Regions from separate parts of the Paenibacillus sp. FSL R5-0749 genome, predicted to be linked through region 3. Evidence: riboswitches for the same ligand, from Rfam matches in the RefSeq annotation. Region 3 holds a riboswitch; each other region holds the start of a gene.
The links. Region 3 has a riboswitch for S-adenosylmethionine ahead of metA (homoserine O-succinyltransferase). Riboswitches for the same ligand answer to the same signal wherever they lie in the genome.
Positions count from the first base shown of each region.

Region 1: it holds a riboswitch for S-adenosylmethionine, as region 3 does, so the genes downstream of both, mmuP (S-methylmethionine permease) here and metA (homoserine O-succinyltransferase) in region 3, are expected to answer to the same signal.
Region 2: it holds a riboswitch for S-adenosylmethionine, as region 3 does, so the genes downstream of both, MKY85_RS24710 (methionine ABC transporter ATP-binding protein) here and metA (homoserine O-succinyltransferase) in region 3, are expected to answer to the same signal.

Region 1 covers NZ_CP152005.1:5,814,426-5,820,583, forward strand. Annotated here, with positions in the region: gene MKY85_RS26005 (FtsX-like permease family protein) at 1-1,699, shown strand, start outside; gene mmuM (homocysteine S-methyltransferase) at 1,782-2,756, opposite strand; gene mmuP (S-methylmethionine permease) at 2,734-4,146, opposite strand; SAM riboswitch class I at 4,238-4,340, opposite strand; gene MKY85_RS26020 (Ger(x)C family spore germination protein) at 4,410-5,612, opposite strand; gene MKY85_RS26025 (GerAB/ArcD/ProY family transporter) at 5,609-6,158, opposite strand, start outside.
Region 2 covers NZ_CP152005.1:5,542,615-5,548,772, forward strand. Annotated here, with positions in the region: gene MKY85_RS24695 (DUF2167 domain-containing protein) at 1-744, shown strand, start outside; gene MKY85_RS24700 (MetQ/NlpA family ABC transporter substrate-binding protein) at 920-1,759, opposite strand; gene MKY85_RS24705 (methionine ABC transporter permease) at 1,834-2,493, opposite strand; gene MKY85_RS24710 (methionine ABC transporter ATP-binding protein) at 2,494-3,528, opposite strand; SAM riboswitch class I at 3,654-3,795, opposite strand; gene MKY85_RS24715 (Cthe_2314 family HEPN domain-containing protein) at 3,933-4,649, opposite strand; gene MKY85_RS24720 (heme A synthase) at 4,839-5,777, opposite strand.
Region 3 covers NZ_CP152005.1:1,974,475-1,980,632, reverse strand. Annotated here, with positions in the region: gene MKY85_RS08955 (aminotransferase class I/II-fold pyridoxal phosphate-dependent enzyme) at 1-386, opposite strand, end outside; gene MKY85_RS08950 (PLP-dependent transferase) at 383-1,570, opposite strand; gene metA (homoserine O-succinyltransferase) at 1,595-2,512, opposite strand; SAM riboswitch class I at 2,748-2,871, opposite strand; gene corA (magnesium/cobalt transporter CorA) at 3,323-4,258, shown strand; gene MKY85_RS08935 (HRDC domain-containing protein) at 4,329-5,330, opposite strand; gene MKY85_RS08930 (ROK family protein) at 5,507-6,158, opposite strand, start outside.

The DNA of each region.
Region 1 (6,158 bases), 2.9 Mb from region 3:
GTTTCTGGAATCCAAAATGGAGTTCGAAGCGATCTCCTCTTTCTATCTGATTATTAACCAGGTTATTGGCTTCATTATGATCTTCATGGGCGTTGTCATGCTCTCCATCGCTTTGATGACTATCGGGTTCACAATTTCGGATGCCATACTGGCCAATTACAGAACGATAGGTATTCTCAAATCACTCGGGCTAACTGCCCGGAGAACGATAGGCACCTATGTTATTCAATATGCGATGCTATCTATCGCAGCCATTATCCCAGGACTTGCACTCAGCGTATGGATCTCCAAGTGGATCATTAATATATCCGCGTCCTCTCTTCGAGTGAACAATCAGAACATTCCAGTCCAAGGGTTGGACGCGGCCATACTGGCTGGTGTGCTTCTATTTGCTTTAGTGATTTTGTTTACTGTGTTATACGCCAAAAAAGCACGCAGCATCCAACCCGTTCAGGCGATTCGTTATGGTATGTCGGAAACAGATCACAGCCGGATGGCCAGTAGAATGAATTCGCCATGGGCACAACACTGGGTCGGGTTCACACGAATGCCTGTGACCGCGGTCCTCGGACTTCGACATGTTTTCAAAAACACCAAAAGTTCTGTTCTTACACTTTTACTGACCACCATGGCTTCCTCTGTACTGGTCTTAGGATATGTGCTGCTGACCAGTATAATCGGAATTGAACAGACAGCAGCTAAATGGGGGTATGACAATGCCAACATCGCAGCAGTAGTGGTAAACAGAAGTACATTCCCGAAGGCTGAGCTGAAGCAAGCGTTAGAAGAGGATTCAAGGATAAGCAATGTAGGCTGGCAAGGGAACATCACTGGTGTAATTAGCCCGGAGTCTTCGGCAACAGTAAAGGGTCAATCCATTAGTCTTAACTTGAGTGTACTAGACGGGAGTTATCAGGAGCTTGGATTCGAAACGTTGAGAGGGAATAACCCACAGCACGTGAACGAAATTGCCATTGGAGTAAGTATCGCCAAAACATCGAACAAAGATATAGGTGATCTCATCGACATCTATATTGAAGGAGAAAAGCGGACATTCCTCATTACAGGCATCTATCAGGCCATCGCCAACATGTCTGTTTCAGGTCGAATCACCATTGATGCCATGAGAAGTGTGAACCCGGGTTATGGTGAATTTGATGCTATCTTCATTAATGTTAATAATATGGCACAAGCGGATAAGGTTGTCGGGGAGTTGAATGAGCAATTTAAGGACTTCGCTTCGGTAATCACCCAGAAGACATTGCTTGATTCGGTTTACGCGGAAGCTGCAAACATCCTGATCTATCCGATGAGCCTGATTGGATTGATGTTTATCCTTGTGACGTTCATCATTATTTTCAGTACCTGCCGGATCAATATCCGCAAAGAGAGCAGAACGTACGGGATATACAAATCGCTAGGAATGACATCCCGTCAAATTCGGTTATCAGTCACCATGGGGATGGTCCTGCTATCCGCTATGGGAGCCATACTAGGCATGTTTCTTGGCGTATATGTACTGCCTCTTCTGCTCGAAATGGTCCTTTCCGGTTATGGTATCGTGCAACTTCCACTGATCCTGCATTGGGGTGGAATGATACTGTTCGCCTGCCTAAGCATCGTTGCAGCAGGTCTTGGCTCATGGTTCTCTTCCCAGATCATTCGGGAAACATCGCCACGTATGCTGGTTATCGAATAATCTAATAAGGATTCTCTAACATTATAAAAAAGCCCTTCCACACCTCTATAGGATGTGAAAGGGCTTCTCATAATGATATGATTTATTTTCGCCACTTCTTCGCAAGCTCGTCAATCTGATGCGGTGTTGTACGGCAGCAGCCGCCAATAATCCGTGCACCCGCAGCAACCCACTGTTCCGAAGCATCACTCATACTGCCACAGGAACCCTGCCCACTCCACGTCTTCGTTGCTGCATCGTATACTTCCCCCGAGTTCGGATACACAATAACAGGTTTATCGCTGGCACGGCTCAAAATACTCACGGCTTCCGTCACCACTTCCATAGGAGCACAGTTCAGGCCAATCGCAGTGATCTGCGGCTCGGAGCCAAACGTCTGTGCACATGTCTTAAGCGGCGTACCTTCGCTGATGCTTGTCCCATCTTTTAATGAAAAGGATAGCCAGGCATAGGCATGAGGAAACTCCTTCAGCAAATCAACCAGCACCTGTGCTTCCTGCAAGGATGGTATGGTCTCAAAAGCCAGAATATCAGCACCCGCTTCAAGCAACGCGGCCATCCGCGGACGATGGAATGCAGCCAGCGTTTCATCTGATACACCGTAGTGACCGATGTACTCCGATCCATCAGCTAGATAAGCGCCGTAGGGTCCAACGGATGCAGCAACCAACGGTCGTGGCCGAGCCAAGAATCCTGTCACCGAGATATCAGAGGTTTGCACTTCTGCCCATACGTCATCTCTCGCCTGTGCAGCCAGTTCCACCGTCTTGCGAATCAGGTCCAACGCTGCTTGCTCGCCGATGCCTCTCTTGCGGAAGCCATCCACTGTCGCCTGATAACTGGATGTAATCGCACAGTCGGCTCCTGCTCGAAAATAATCCGTATGGACCTGAACAATAACATCCGGATTCTCAAGCAACACACGAGCAGACCATAATGGATCATCCAGATCACATCCATGCTGTTCAAGTTCTGTTGCCAGCGCTCCATCCAGAATCATGACCGGATGTTCACGAAGGATCTGTTCTATGGGGTTAGTCGGTTGTGTTTGTGTCATGTACTTGTCCTCTTTTCTTATTCACACGTTCTGTCAAATAATAAGCTGCGTAACATACTGCGATAAATGGAATCCCACAATACAGCGCAATTCGCTGTGTCGGGTCGAAAGCAATACCTATACATGAAGCCAGGCATAATATAAATGAAACAATCGGTACCACCGGATACAGTGGTGTACGGTAGACCAGATCTTTGACCGCATGTCCTTCCCGGATATACTGTCTGCGGAACATGTACTGGGAAGCGCTGATGCTCATCCATACGGCAACGACAGCCAGACCTGATATGGAGACCAGCGTAATATACACCGTACCTGGCGCAATAATGCTGGACAGCAGAGCCAGTGCACCACCCACCATACTGATCAGAAGTGCATTCAGCGGTACCCCGCGCTTGGTCAATTTGGCAAACCACGGAGAGATCGTTCTTTTGTCAGCCAGAGACCAGAGCATCCGTGAAGATGCATAGAGGCCCGAATTGGCAGCAGAGAGAATCGCCGTCAGAATAACAAAGTTCATAATATCTGCAGCGTAGGGTACACCCACCCGCTCCATTACCGCTACAAAAGGACTTTCCAATACACTGGCGTCCGACATGGGCAGCAAGGCCGACAAGATAACAATCGTTCCGATGAAGAAAATAACCAAACGCCACAGTGTGGTATAAATAGCTTTGGGAATCGTCTTTTCTGGATTCTCCGTCTCCCCGGCGGCAATACCGATTAACTCAGTGCCTGAGAATGCAAAGTTAACAGCAAGCATAGTCATCAATATCGCTGTAGCCCCATGAGGGAACCACCCGGATGCGGTAATATTTGATAGAAATGGAGCCGGTTCAGCATCCGCCATGGGAATGAACCCAAACATGGCTGCACCACCGATAATAATGAAGATTACGATGGTAACTACTTTGACAGATGAGAACCAGAACTCGGATTCCGCAAAAAGTTTTACCGTTAAAGCATTGAACAAAAAGATCATCAGTGCAAAAAGTGCGCTCCATATCCATACATTTACCGATGGGAACCAACGCTGCATCAGCAGACCGGCGGCTGTGAATTCAGAGCCAAGCGCAACAGTCCAGGTTAACCAGTACAACCAAGCTACCGTATAGCCTGTTGCTGGTCCAATATATCTTGCCGCATAACTATGAAATGCTCCCGTCTCTGGCATATGAACAGTCAGTTCACCAAGACAGAGCATCACCAGATATACTACGATCGCTCCAATCAAGTAGGAAAGAATAGTTCCCAGTGGTCCCGCCTGCTGAATCGTATAACCCGAGCTCAGGAATAATCCCGTTCCAATGACGCCACCCAGAGAGAGCATGACCACATGCCGTGCCTGCATTTTCCGCTGAAAATGCCCTTTGTCGTTGTTGTTCTCCATACCTGCTGCTCCCTACTTCTTCATCCAGAAAAAACAAAAAAGACCCACTCTTCCTAAAGAGTGCGCCGTTACTGACAAATAAAAACAAACGCTCCTATCTATCAGGCTGTTCACCCGCTGGAATTAGCACAGTATCCTTCAGATCTGCTGCTGAGGTTTCTAAGGGCCAGTCCCTCCACCTCTCTGGATAAGAAAATGATTTTTTATAAATATAGCGATTGTTCATGAGTGTGTCAACATTTAAATAATACGTGGATACTTCGCTATTCTGTGGAAGACCCCGGATTGGTGATGGATATCTTGACATCATACGTAATTGGCACGGTGCTGAAGATTTGGTCCCAATCGTTCTTGACCTTCTTCCATGTTTTTGGATGTTTAATACGCAAGCTATCCCGAAAGTCCGCAACATCGACTTTATAGGTATGCTGAAGTTTGTACAATACCTGACGAATCTGTTGTTCGGCCAGTTCAGCAAAATCCTTTTCCAATTCTCTGAGATATTCACCCTTTTCCTCTTCCTCGGGAGCGCGCCAATCCTCCATCAGCCAGCCTTCGGATTCAGTCTTCACATGGAATGAAATATCATTGCCAACTACCTTCGGCGTAATTTTAACCTTTTTCTTCTTCATTTCGAACAACACGGTGAATCCTTCTTTATTGTGAGTCTTCAAGACGCCTCCCTTTTTTTTGGAATTGAGCCATGACAACCCTTCCAGATCTGTTTGACTAAGTTCTCCGATGAACTTGGTCGTTTTCCCATCAAAGATGCTCCCTCCGGAGAACTTATCTTCTCCATCGGAGTTTAATACATTCTGGAGCAGGAAGCTCGATCCGGATTGCATTTGTGCGTCTAACTTGGACAGCAGAACCGGATCAAGTATTTTATTGGATATATAAGAGTTGTTCGTAATGCCTGTGAGATAGAATGCTGGTATTCGAGACGGATCTTGTGAAGTCAACACATCTAATGCAGAATGATGACTGATCAGCACCAGGCAGTTCGGTCGAATATCATTATCCCGTAGTACAAAATCAAGTAATTGGTCCAAACCATATTTTTTGGCGATATCCTTGGAGACAACGATAACTTTCAGATGATGTCCAATAAGTGGCCGATCCCGCCTTAACGCAAACTGACGGAAGATTTGCAACATGGAATCTCCACTGAGCTGTTCATTGGAATAGGATGTTTTGCCGGAAGAAGGAGAACCGGATTGCTGGCTCGATTGACTGTTGGAGAAGCCCGGAGCGATCTGCACCGTGGCAGTTACATAGTTCTTCTTAGGATATGAGCCTCCTTGAGCAGCAATGTCTCTCTCGAATTCCGTCTCTTTGCCTACATCGATTCCAAGACCAACATAGAGACTTAGATCCTCTATTTCTCGACTGCTCCAGCATCCGGACAGCGTCAACAGAATACAAAAGGCAGAAGCTAAACGTAAGAGCATACGAAATGGCATCATGCATGTTTGCCTCCTTTTTTGCGAATCAGACTTATCAACAGTAACACCATAGGAAGAATGCCAAATAAAAACACAGATGCATTACCCAGCATATCTCCAAGTGCAAAAGTATCATCAACCGTTTTGGGCATCATGGCTGTCACATAAATGAATGGAAGCAGACCATACATAATCCCCTTCATTTTTTTGGAACGGAACAAATCACGAATACCCACCGAAGCACAGTAATGTGTGATCGCGGTAGTCGAAAAAATCTGCATAATCCAGATGACCAGCAATAAGGATTCAAATCGTTCGAATATTAATCCCTGTATCTCGAAGCTTCTCACCAAATCCAGCGTTGGCCAGGTTCGAGTTTTGATTCCATCCAGGGACAGGCTACCTACAACCATGACAACCGTAATCAAATATATAATGGTGGATATAAGTATGCCCCAGCTCATCGCCTTATTGCTTTTCTTCGGATTTTTCATATAAGCAGTCATAATTAGCATCACCTCATACCCCGTATATGATAATAGAGAAGGCTTAAGTCCTTTGAAAACA
Region 2 (6,158 bases), 3.2 Mb from region 3:
ATCGGAAGCCTAACCAGCAATAGTGAATACGGCTCGTGGTATGTTGTATTTGAATACGTGAAGACAGGTCATATTCATGATGATGATCAAAATTTGAATGGCGAAGAACTGTTAAGCAGTTATATCCGAGGCACAGAAGAAGAGAACAGAGAGCTCGATCCCGAATACAGAACGTACATAACAGGTTGGGAAATCGAACCGGCATACGATAAGACCAAACATCAGTTGGTCTACTCCCTAGGTTTCAAGAATGCTGATCAGCAAGCCATGGTGAATTACAATGTAAAACTCCTGACACGCGAAGGGTACATCACAGCCATTCTGGTTATCGATACGGCCAACTTTCAACAGAGCCGCCAGGCATTCGAGGAAACCGTCCTTAATCAACTTCACATCAATGCAGGACATACCTACGAGGAATATAATGCATCGACTGACAAAACTTCGACCATAGGGCTCAACAGCCTTCTGATGGGGGGAATCGGGTATACGGCTTCCCAAAAATTTAGCGCTCTTCTTTTGCTCAAAAAAGGATGGGCCTTAATCTTGGTTGTCGTTCTTGGACTAATCGGCTGGATCAGATACAAAATCAAAAGTTCACACGGAGATGAAGAAAAACTCTCTCCCTCCGAGCGGACGTACCTGCAAGAAGCAGATGAACAGCAGCATGCTGATCAGAATGAATTATCCTACTACCGCCAATCTGGACATCACTCCAATGCTGATACATCAGAGAAACTTTAACCTATGTTGTGACTTATGTTGATCCATGCTTCAGCACAGACTTGGGGAGTGGCTATTCAAAAATTGCACCTCGCTACAAGCGCTAATAACGCAAAAAGAGGATGTCCTTCCGTCATATTCATGACTTATGGGACATCCTCTTCTTATCAGTTCACGTCAACTCATACATATTGAATTATTCAGTTGCAGGTTCAACTGAACCTTTATAACGCTCTTTGATGAATGTTTTTACTTCTTCGGAGTGCAGGGCAGCAGCCAACTTCTTAATTGCATCTGAATCCTTGTTGTCCTCACGGGAAACGAGGATGTTCGCGTATGGGTTACCTTGCAGATCTTCGATCAGCAAAGCATCATTCGCCGGATTCAGGTTCGCTTCAAGCGCATAGTTAGCGTTGATGAATACCAGATCCGCTTCATCCAATTGACGAGGCATCATGGCTGCATCCAGCTCGATGATATTCAGGTTCTTCGGATTGGCTGTGATATCTTGAATCGTAGAAGTGATATTTGTATTGTCTTTCAGCGTAATAATGCCTTCCTTCGCGAGCAACAACAGTGCACGTCCCCCATTGGATGGGTCATTTGGAATGGCTACTTTTGCGCCATCAGCCAATTCATCCAAAGATTTAATCTTTTTGGAGTATCCGCCAAAAGGTTCAACATGAACAGGTGTTACAGCAACGAGGTTGAAACCACGTTCTTTATTCTCTGTGTCCAAGTAAGGCTGGTGCTGGAAGAAGTTTGCATCCAATTTTTTATCAGCAAGCTGCTGGTTGGGTTGTACATAGTCATTGAACGTAACGACTTGCAAACGAATACCTTGTGCTTCCAGTTCAGGTTTGATGCTTTCCAGAATCTCTGCGTGTGGTGTAGGTGAAGCTCCCACTTTCAATTCAACCGTGCGTGGTGCACCTGCTGAATTGTCTGCGCCGCTATCGGCATCCTTGTTGTTTCCGCAAGCTGCGAGAACCGCGATCAGCATAAGACTAAGTAGAGCGAATGACCATTTTTTCATGTGTAAAACCCCTTCTCTAATCATATTTTCATGTGGCGTTTGAATGACTGCACAGCCAACATGTTATCTATGTGTTATTTCCTGGTGAAAAATGTAACTAAGCGATCTCCAGCCATCTGGAGAATTTGCACGAGAATAATCATCGACACTACGGATATGATCATGATTTCATTTTGATAACGATAATACCCATAGTTGATTGCCAGCGTTCCCAGTCCACCACCACCAACCATGCCCGCCATCGCCGTGTAGGAGACAAGCGTAACGATGGTAATGGTTATCCCAGCAACCAGACCAGGTAACGCCTCAGGCAGCAACACCCGTCTTACAATCTGTCCGGTGGATGCCCCCATTGACTGAGCCGCTTCAATTACACCACGGTCAACTTCTCGCAACGTTGTCTCCACCAATCGAGCAAAATAAGGAGCTGCTGAAATAACCAAAGGAGGTATAACACCTAACACACCTGTAGCTGTACCGACGAGTGAACGAGTAAATGGAATAAGAGCAACAATCAAAATGATAAATGGAACTGATCGCAAAATATTTACAATCAAGGACAAAATAATGTACACCGTCCGTGACTTGATCGAAGCAGATCGGGCTGTCATAAACAGCAGAACTCCGAGTGGTAAACCAAAGATAACGGTGAATAGGCCTGATACACCCAAAATTTGCAGTGTCTCTATGGAAGCTTTACCAACCTCTTCCCAACGAACTGTTGAAAAATCCATCTAACGTAGCACCTCCACATCAAGTCCCTCAGCGGTTAGTTCGGATATCGTCCGATCAATCGCATTGGAATCACCTTCGAACCGAACGGTCAGCTGACCATAAGGAACCTGTTTAATCGTAGAGATTGTCCCTTGCAGGATGGCAAAATCCACACCCGTCTTGCGAACCGTCCTGGACAAAATCGCTTCATACGTTTTGTTCCCCAGAAAGGATATCTTCACAAGTTTCGATGCAACACCTGCCTGCAATTCAATGCCTGCATTTGCCAGAGCAGTCTCTTCCAGAGCCAGTCCAGCTTCATGGTCACGCATCATGAAGTCCCGCGTAATCGCATGCTGCGGCTTCAGGAACACTTCGGTTACAGGTCCCTGTTCCACAATGCCACCTTGATGAATGACAGCCACCTTATCACAGATGTTCTGAATGACATGCATCTCATGTGTAATCAGCACAATGGTAAGGTTGTACTTTTCGTTAATGTCGAGCAATAACTTCAGAATTGAATTTGTCGTCTGCGGATCAAGCGCTGAAGTAGCCTCATCACAAAGAAGTACATTCGGATCACTCGCAAGTGCTCTCGCAATCCCCACACGTTGTTTCTGTCCACCTGATAATTGAGCTGGATATTTGTTGCTATGGTTCTCCAGACCAACGAGATTGAGCATCTCCTTCACTTTGCGATCAATGGCATCCTTGGGTGTATTCACAAGCTTTAGTGGAAAAGCCACATTATCATATACCGTTGCAGAGGATAACAGATTGAAGTGTTGGAAAATCATCCCGATTTTGCGTCTCTGTTGCTGCAATTCGGTTTTGCTCAGTTCAGTCAGATTGATCCCGTCAACCCATACTTCACCCTCCGTAGGCCGCTCCAGCAAATTAATACAGCGAATCAGTGTACTTTTACCCGCTCCGGAATGGCCAATAACGCCGTAGATTTCACCCTTTTGGATGTTCAAATTCAGCTCGGATAACGCTGTTGTAGACTTTTTTCCTTTGCCGTACGTTTTGGTTAATCCTTTTAATTCAATCAATCGCACTTGCCCCTTTCCAACCACCTACATGTATCTTTACCCGATCTAAAGGAAAACTCCCCTTAAAGTACAAAAAAGAGCCCTTTGCAGAAACAAAGAGGGCTCTTCACGTGAAAGAATATACCTTCTCATCTGCCAAAATCGTGCCTTGCACCATTTTGTAGGAATTAGCACCTAACATCTATAACGAATGATACATGTATCATGTCATTACAAATCGGTTGCCGGGCTTCATCGGGCCTGTCCCTCCGCCGCTCTCGATAAGAAATATGTTATTGTAGGATTTTATAAGTTCATGTAGTTCATGCTTTATAATGTGAATGTAAATTTTGAGATGATCTGTTCATTCTTTGTCATTGCAACACTCTAATTGAAACTCAGTATATTCCAAGTATTCCGATTTGTCAAAGGGAATTATTTCTTTGCCATATTTTATTGATATAACGATAAGAGGCTGTTAACGTTTCACAGACCATATCCACGCCCTGACGCATTTCCTGCACATGCTGATTCAGATCCTCCAGCTTCACCTTACCTTGCAAAGTCTGGTGTAACTGCCACAGGTCATCGTGCATTTCCGAGTTCATGTAGTGAATTTCCATATTACGTCGTTTGCGCAGCTTGCTCATCGGCTCCCGATATGAGTCCTTGATCTGAATTAATTTCAATGCAAGATCATGATGCTCCCTCGCAAAATCGAACTGCCTTAACACCGTAAAATAAGAAAAATGCGCTTTTGTATTTGAAGTATTCAGCTGGAATATTTCATTCAATACGGTCCCGACTTTATCCAAAATGGCAAAGCAGCGGATGAAGCCATCTTTGTAGAAATACACATATCGGGCATACTCAGCTTTTTCAGTCGGCGTCATGTCGTCCGTTGAGCCTGCAACGACCTTTTTGCGAAAATGAGCTGCAGCGAAGCTGCTTTGCTCCAGTTCATCCAGTGAGGAGATGAGTCCCTGAGTCCACACATACAGTTTCCGATAGTCATGCGTGGGATCATGATCCACATGCATTTGCCGCTGAAAGAGCTCAAGTGTATGCGCCATGGAGTCCATCGCATCCTTCAATTTACCTTCGTTTATACGCGGTTTTTCCCCCAACAACGTTCGCAGCATATTTAACCTCCTCTTTTCCGAATCAACATTTCATCACCGTAACACTTCATCCATTCCGTAATTGCTGCTTGCCATAGGTTGCCCTGATCCCCCTGACATCAAACAAAGTCCACCTGTCCAAAGATGTACATCACTGGATGGTGGACTTTCATATTAGGCCGAGTACCTTCAAGAGAACTGTATCTGTATCTAGAACCGATTAACCGGTCGATGTAGCTTGTACACCAGGAAACTCATATACGTTAAAACTCCGAACAATATGGCGATATCCAGCATATGAGCGAGAGCTACGAACATATATACTTCCGGGCGGTTCATTGTCACCATCATGAAAATACCAATCACGACTTGCATCAGGATGAGAACAACGGATACCACGCCAAGGGTACGCATTTCCTTGTTGTCTGGATGATTACGGTAAGCGAAATGACCCAGAATTGCAATAACAATGACGAGCGACGCTGCTGCTGCACGGTGAGCAAAAGCAACCGCTACCCCTCCTGAAAGCTCAGGGATAATCTGCCCGTTACAGAGCGGAAATCCGGAACATCCGCCAGCAGAATTCGTGTGGCTCACAAATGCACCCGTGTATACCACGAGATATGTGTAAATGGTAGAGAACCAGACCAGATTCCTGAATTTTTTGCTCACCCGAGGGTATTTATTCAGGCGCTCCAATCCGCCATCTTTTGCCTCCTGCCTTATGCCCAGCGCCATCATCAGGGAACTAGCAAAAGCAATCAGTGCAAAGCCGAAATGCAGTGCCATGACTGCTGAAGATTGGGAGAAGACAACGGCAAAAGCCCCCATGATCCCCTGCACGATAACAAATACCAGGGTTAAGAAAGAGAACAATTGCAGGTCACGACGTGACTTGCCAAACAGCAGAAAAGCAACAAACGAGGCAATGGACAACAATCCAGCCAGTGCGCTTACAGCGCGATGGGAATATTCAATAAGTGAAGCCACAGTATGTGCCGGAACGAGTTTCCCGTTACATAAAGGCCATTCCGTTCCGCAGCCAAGGCCCGATTCCGTTTTGGTTACGATGCCTCCACCAAAAGTGGCCAGAAACATGACAAGACAGGTTAATACGGTTAACCATTTAAATAAAGTTAAGTGTTTCAATTTTTTCTCACCCGCTGTTGGTTTAAGATGGCGAAGAATATCCTTCGCTTGTTTCGATACTTTGACACTTATTTCACAACTAAATTCATTATACCGGATAAAATGTTCATTGACGTCCGCGCTTTGTGACAAAATGTTAACGTCTGATGAAATAATGACCCATAGGTCACTGGGGATATGTACATCAAATTTCTAACATAGAAACATGTCGAACACACAAACGCCATTTCCCTATTTCAAGAGAAATGGCGTTTCATCTAGTATACCCTTTTACAACATGAACCTGTCATACTTTTATATAAGTTCAATGAAACATTTACACAATAACAGCGATCAAAAGGTTATTCTGTCATCGGAGTGTTTGTGTAAATATAACTTATA
Region 3 (6,158 bases):
AAAGTCGTCTCAATCTGCATACGGCTTAATATGGAAGTAAGCAACCGATACGTGCCTCCATATACATCTTCCGTTACAATCATGTGATCCCCTGCGGAGAACATCATGAACACGCTGGAGATCGCAGCCATCCCCGATGAATAGGCGAATCCTCGCGCTCCGCCCTCCAGCAGTGTGATGTAATCTTCCAGAGCCTGACGTGTCGGATTACCCGAACGACTGTAATCATGTTGAGGTGGATTGAAGATATCAAAATGATGGAAGGTTGAGGCTTGATAGATTGGCACACTGGAGGCTCCAGTTGTTTTGTCAATTTCATCACCAAAATGAAGCAATTTGGTATCAAATTTCAATTCAGAATTGGGCTTGTTGTTGGACTCACTCATGAGTGCACGCCTCCTTCAACTTCCTGTTGTGCAGCTGTCAGAGCATTGCCAAGATCTGCAATCAGATCATCCGCATGTTCAATGCCTACAGAGAACCGGAGCAGTCGGTCATCGACACCTACAGCATCACGAATTTCAAGCGGAATATCCGCATGCGTTTGTACCGCTGGGTAGGTCATGAGTGATTCCACTCCACCGAGACTTTCGGCAAAAGCAATCAGTTTGATATGACGCAGCAATGGTTCAACGTAACGTGCATCCTTCACTTTAAAAGAGAAAATACCTGTGTTACCTGTGGATTGTTTATTTTGTATCTCATACCCTGGATGATCCGACAGGCCTGGATGATACACTTCACCCACTGCTGGATGCTCAAGCAAATATTTGGCAATGGTAAGCGCATTGTACTCATGACGCTCCATGCGAAGAGCCAGCGTTTTCATCCCTTTCATCAACTGGTAGGAGTCACTTGGAGACAATACCGCTCCAATGGAATTATGCAGGAACGCCATCTCTGCAGATAATGCCTCACCCTTGGTTATAATTAGTCCGGCCAGCACATCATTGTGTCCGCCCAGATATTTGGTAGCGCTATGAATGATGATATCGGCACCCAGTTCAATCGGACGTTGGAAAAATGGAGTCAACAACGTGTTGTCAACAATGGTCAACAGGTTGTAACTTTTCGCCCAGGAAGCAACGGCTTCCACATCGGTGATCATCATCAATGGATTGGTTGGTGTCTCAATAAATACCGCTTTGGTATTTGGCTGACGAACCTTCTCCAGTGCTGCAAGGTCATTCGTATCTACATAACTGGCAGTTACGCCAAAACGAGACAGAATGCGTTCAAGCAGACGATAGGTTCCACCGTATAGATCCAACGATACAATCAGATGATCCCCTTGACCAAACATGGCAAAGATCGTTTGCAGTGCAGCCATACCCGAGCTACAGGCAAACCCCGCATCACCAGACTCTAGCGCTGCGGCTGCTTCTTCCAATACCTTACGGGTTGGATTCGTCGTACGAATATAATCAAACCCCGTGCTTTGTCCTAGCTTCGGGTGGCGAAACGCAGTGGATTGATAGATCGGAAAGTTAATGGCGCCTGTTACCGGTTCATTGATGGACCCTATTTGTGCTAAGCGGCTTTCGATTTTCAACTTGTTGTTGTCTTCCATTGCTGCATCCTCCTGTAATCTCGATTAGATTTGCGGGCCAATATCGTAAGGTGTTTCTTGATACACATAGTAATTGAGCCAGTTAGAGAATAATAAGTTGGCATGAGCGCGCCAGGTAGCCGGTGGCACACGGGAAGGATCGTTATTTGGATAATAGTGTCTAGGCAATGCAATATCCAACCCTCTGGCTACATCCCGGTCATACTCCCACTTTAATGAGAACGGGTCGTACTCGGCATGACCTGTGGCAAAAATTTGTTTGCCGTCTTTGGTCGCAACCAGGAAGATACCCGCTTCCTCGGATTCAGCCAAAATCTCTAAATTTTCATTCTTTTCAATATCTTCGCGTCTCACTTCCGTATGACGGGAATGTGGAACGTTGAATACTTCATCAAATCCACGCAACAATGGAACATGTGGTTTATTGATCGTATGTGGGAAAACGCCAAAGCACTTTTCATCAAGTGGTACTTTCGGCACATCAAAATGATGGTATAAACCTGCTTGGGAAGCCCAACATATGTGGAGGGTTGAAGTCACATTGGTTTTGGTCCATTCGAAGATCTCCTGGATCTCATTCCAATAGTTCACGTCTTCGAAATCCATCTGTTCCACCGGGGCACCCGTAATAATCATGCCATCGAAACGGCGGTGTTCAATCTCGTCGAAGGTTTTATAGAACAGATCCAAATACTCCTGAGACGTATTCTTCGACGTATGGGATTTTGGGTGTACGAGAACAACATCCACCTGAATAGGCGTGTTTCCGACCAGACGAAGCAATTGTGTTTCGGTCGTTTCCTTTGTCGGCATCAGGTTTAATATAGCGATACGGAGTGGACGAATATCCTGCTGGTATGCAGAAGTTTCATCCATGACGAAGATATTCTCTCCTTCAAGTACTTCTTTTGCTGGTAAAGTATCCGGAATTTTGATTGGCATGGTAAGTCTAACTCCTCCTTGTGCATAGATAGATGCAGCTGCCACTGGCTTGATGTCTTCATATCAATACAGTGACAGACTGCCTTGAGCTTGTAAAAACATTGAATTGCTCCTTCATCCAACGTTACAAACAACCTCAAGTTCCTTAGCGAAAATCACTGCTGAGAAGTCGGGGCATATGACAAAGACCTTCCTCGGATTTCGAGAAAGGTCATATGTAAATAGATATGCGCCTCTCTCATCTCTCAGTTACAACAGTGCCACTTGACACTAGGTCGCTGCAAGAATTAGCACCGTGCGGTATACCGCCGGTTGCCGGGTTTCATCGGGCCAGTCCCTCCACCTACTCTTGATAAGATTTCGCTGTATTAGATTGTAATTTAATATGGTTCACCGTCTACTTTATTACATTAATGCCTTTACGTCAAGGTGCAGTTCTCTGTCTGCTGTCCAGATCGGAACCGTTCTTCATCCGTTGTCATACACTGCCTCAGGGCGCGAAATAGACACATTTTTGCGCTTGAAAGCACCTTGTACCAGCGGTATACTAAACAAGGTGTTATAAACCCTTATGTGAGAGGTGACATATTAAATGGATGGCGACCCGAGGCCTGACTGGCAGCCGAATTCCGACAAACTGCATAGAGAATTGACATCAGCATGCCGGCAGCGGGACGTGACTTCCGTTTGATTATATAGTGAACGCAGCCCTGATCTCCAGGCTCCGCTGCCGACCGGCTGATTTGTTCTTTTTGCGCCCATAATGATAATATCCGCCGAGTTGGCGGGTGCAGAAGGAGTAGATTAACGATGAAAATCCGGTTGGTAAACAACGGTGTGTTTATTCCGGTGGACGATATTCAGCAGGCGCTGACTCCACCAGCGGAAGGATTTTACTGGATTGATGCAGATGTAGACGATTTGGCGGTACTTCAACCGCTGTTCTTGATGCATGATCTGGCTGTGGAAGACTGTCTTAGTGACGAAGAACAACGTCCGAAGATTGAAATTTATGAGAACCATTATTTTATTGTAATCAATAGCATACGTTTCGATGATGAAGAGATTTTTCTGCGTGCAGTCAACTTGTTCCTTGGCAGACATTTTATTATTAGTGTTACGAAGCAAAAGGTCAGCGAATTGCGCACACTGAAACCAATCCTGTGGGAACAGGAAATCAGTACACCGGATCGTCTGCTCTATTTGCTGGTTGACTTGATTGTTGATAATTATTTCACCGTAGGTGACCGAATTGAAGCACGGATTGAGAAGCTTGAGGAAGACATTCTGATGCATACCAAAAAGTCACATCTGAATGAAATCATCGGGCTGCGCAGTGAGATTCTGTGGCTGAAAAAAGTCCTTGGACCTCAGAAAGAGGTCATTAACACACTGAACAAAAAAGATCTGCGTCTCATCGATGATCAACTGCAAAAGTATTTCAGTGACATCTATGAAAATGCCGTAAAAATTTCGGAAACCTTTGAGACTTATCGCGACCTGATGGGCAACTTGCGAGAAGCCTACCAATCCAGTATAGCGAACCGGGCGAATGAGATCATGCGTGTGTTTACCGCCATTACCACGGTCTTCATGCCGCTGACGGTTATTACCGGAATATACGGTATGAACTTTACGAATATGCCCGAGCTTAACTGGAAATACAGCTATTTTGTTGTAATTGGCCTGATGGTTACACTGGGCCTGAGCATGTTCTTCATTTTCCGCAAAAAAGACTGGGTATGAACTCGTACGAAATAACAAAGACGATGCGCTCCTCTTGGAGGAACGCGTCGTCTTTTTCTATACCCTGCAACTAACTTACATTCCGCTCTGTCTCTGCATGCCGACGGAAGCGGATGCGAATCATGCGCAGTTTTTCATAGACCTGCTCCAGACTTCCTCCGTCGGGCTTCTCCGCTCCATACACCTTATGTAATACTGGCTTCAGGAACGTATCTCCCAGCTCCTCATATGCACTCCATACAGCCTCTTGTTCGTTCTCTGGCATCACAGCAAGCTCCACATCAAGAAGGCAATCGGTGTCATAACCTTCGAGATCCAGTGTCTCTAACAGCTCAATCAACTCGCGTCGGGATAATCCGGATCGATTAACGATTTCTTCTAACGTATGCCCTTCCTTCATGCCTTCAAGCACCTGCTTGCGCGTGGTGAACTTATCAAGTTCCTGTTTGTACTTCTGCTCTCTCTGCTTGTATAACCAGTTCTCATACTCTTCTTCCTTCAGCGCCGTGTACACCCATTCAAGCGGGAATGTCGTTGAACGCTCCAACCCGTTCGTAATCTCCATCCATTCCGCACCATAGTCGGTCGCTTTGCTCTCCCCTACGCCCGGCAATTGCATCAGTTCATCCATCGATTGCGGCACAAAGGCACTGATCAAACGCAGCAGACGATTCGTTGCAATAAAATACGGTGCCTTCCGGTCAGACACGGCTCTCTTTCTACGCCAGGCGCACAAATCCGTATATAACTGCTCATTGCCGTATAACTCACTGTAACAATGGAGTCGCTGCCCACCATAACTGCGCAACTTCAAATCATCATTCTCATGAAATAACCCCTGTAACTGCGGTCGGTATCCCTCACTCATCTGTATGGCGAGCTGATGACGATAAATATGAAGCAGTTCCTCCCAAGAAGTCCCTTCATACCAGATGCTGTCCTCACGTTCTCCTTCCTCGTAGCGACTCCATCCCAGCTGCCAACCATCCTCCTCTTCCCCAATCCATAGCTGTGCATACTCTGCATTTTGATCTGACATTCTGGACAATCTGTTCATGAAAATGACTTCCATCTCCGTTCCCTCCCTTTAACATTTCAGCCTAAACGGGTTAGCTACACTACCTAAAGGCAGCACAAAAAAACACCTCTCCTGCAAAATCCATGCAAGAGAGGTGCTTCCTCATTAACCGTACTATGCTGTTGCCCATATCATACCACAATGGTAAAATTCGTCAATCCCTTATTGATCTACTTATTTAATGCCAGTTTGGCAAGCGCCAGCGAACCACATAGTCCCGCATTGTCACCAAGTCCCGGTGAAACAACATACTGGTCAATCTCGGATTGAAGTGCGGGATGCTGAACATATCCAGCCAGCAACTCCTGCAGTTTGCTACGAACCATCGGGAACAGGTGCTCCTGCTTCATTACTCCGCCACCCATTACGATTTTCTGTGGAGAGAGAATGAGAACATAATTCATCAGTGCATGTGCCAGGTAATGTGCTTCAATCTCCCATGCTTTATGATCTGCAGGCAGTTCATAAGCCGGTTGCTCCCAACGTTTGTTAATGGCTGGGCCTGCTGCAAGGCCTTCGAGGCAGTCGCCATGATACGGACAGAAACCTTCGTATGTATCCTCCGGATGTCTGCGTACAATGATATGTCCCATCTCTGGATGTGACAATCCATGGACCATTTTACCGCCAACTACAGCACCTGCACCAATACCTGTACCCACCGTGATATACAGACAGCTCTCAAGACCTTGTGCAGCGCCCCAGGTTGCTTCTCCAAGTGCCGCACCATTCACATCCGTATCAAATGTCATCGGTACATCAAAATGCTCCTTGAGCTTGCCAATCACGTTATATTGTCCCCAATGTGGCTTCGGTGTTGTT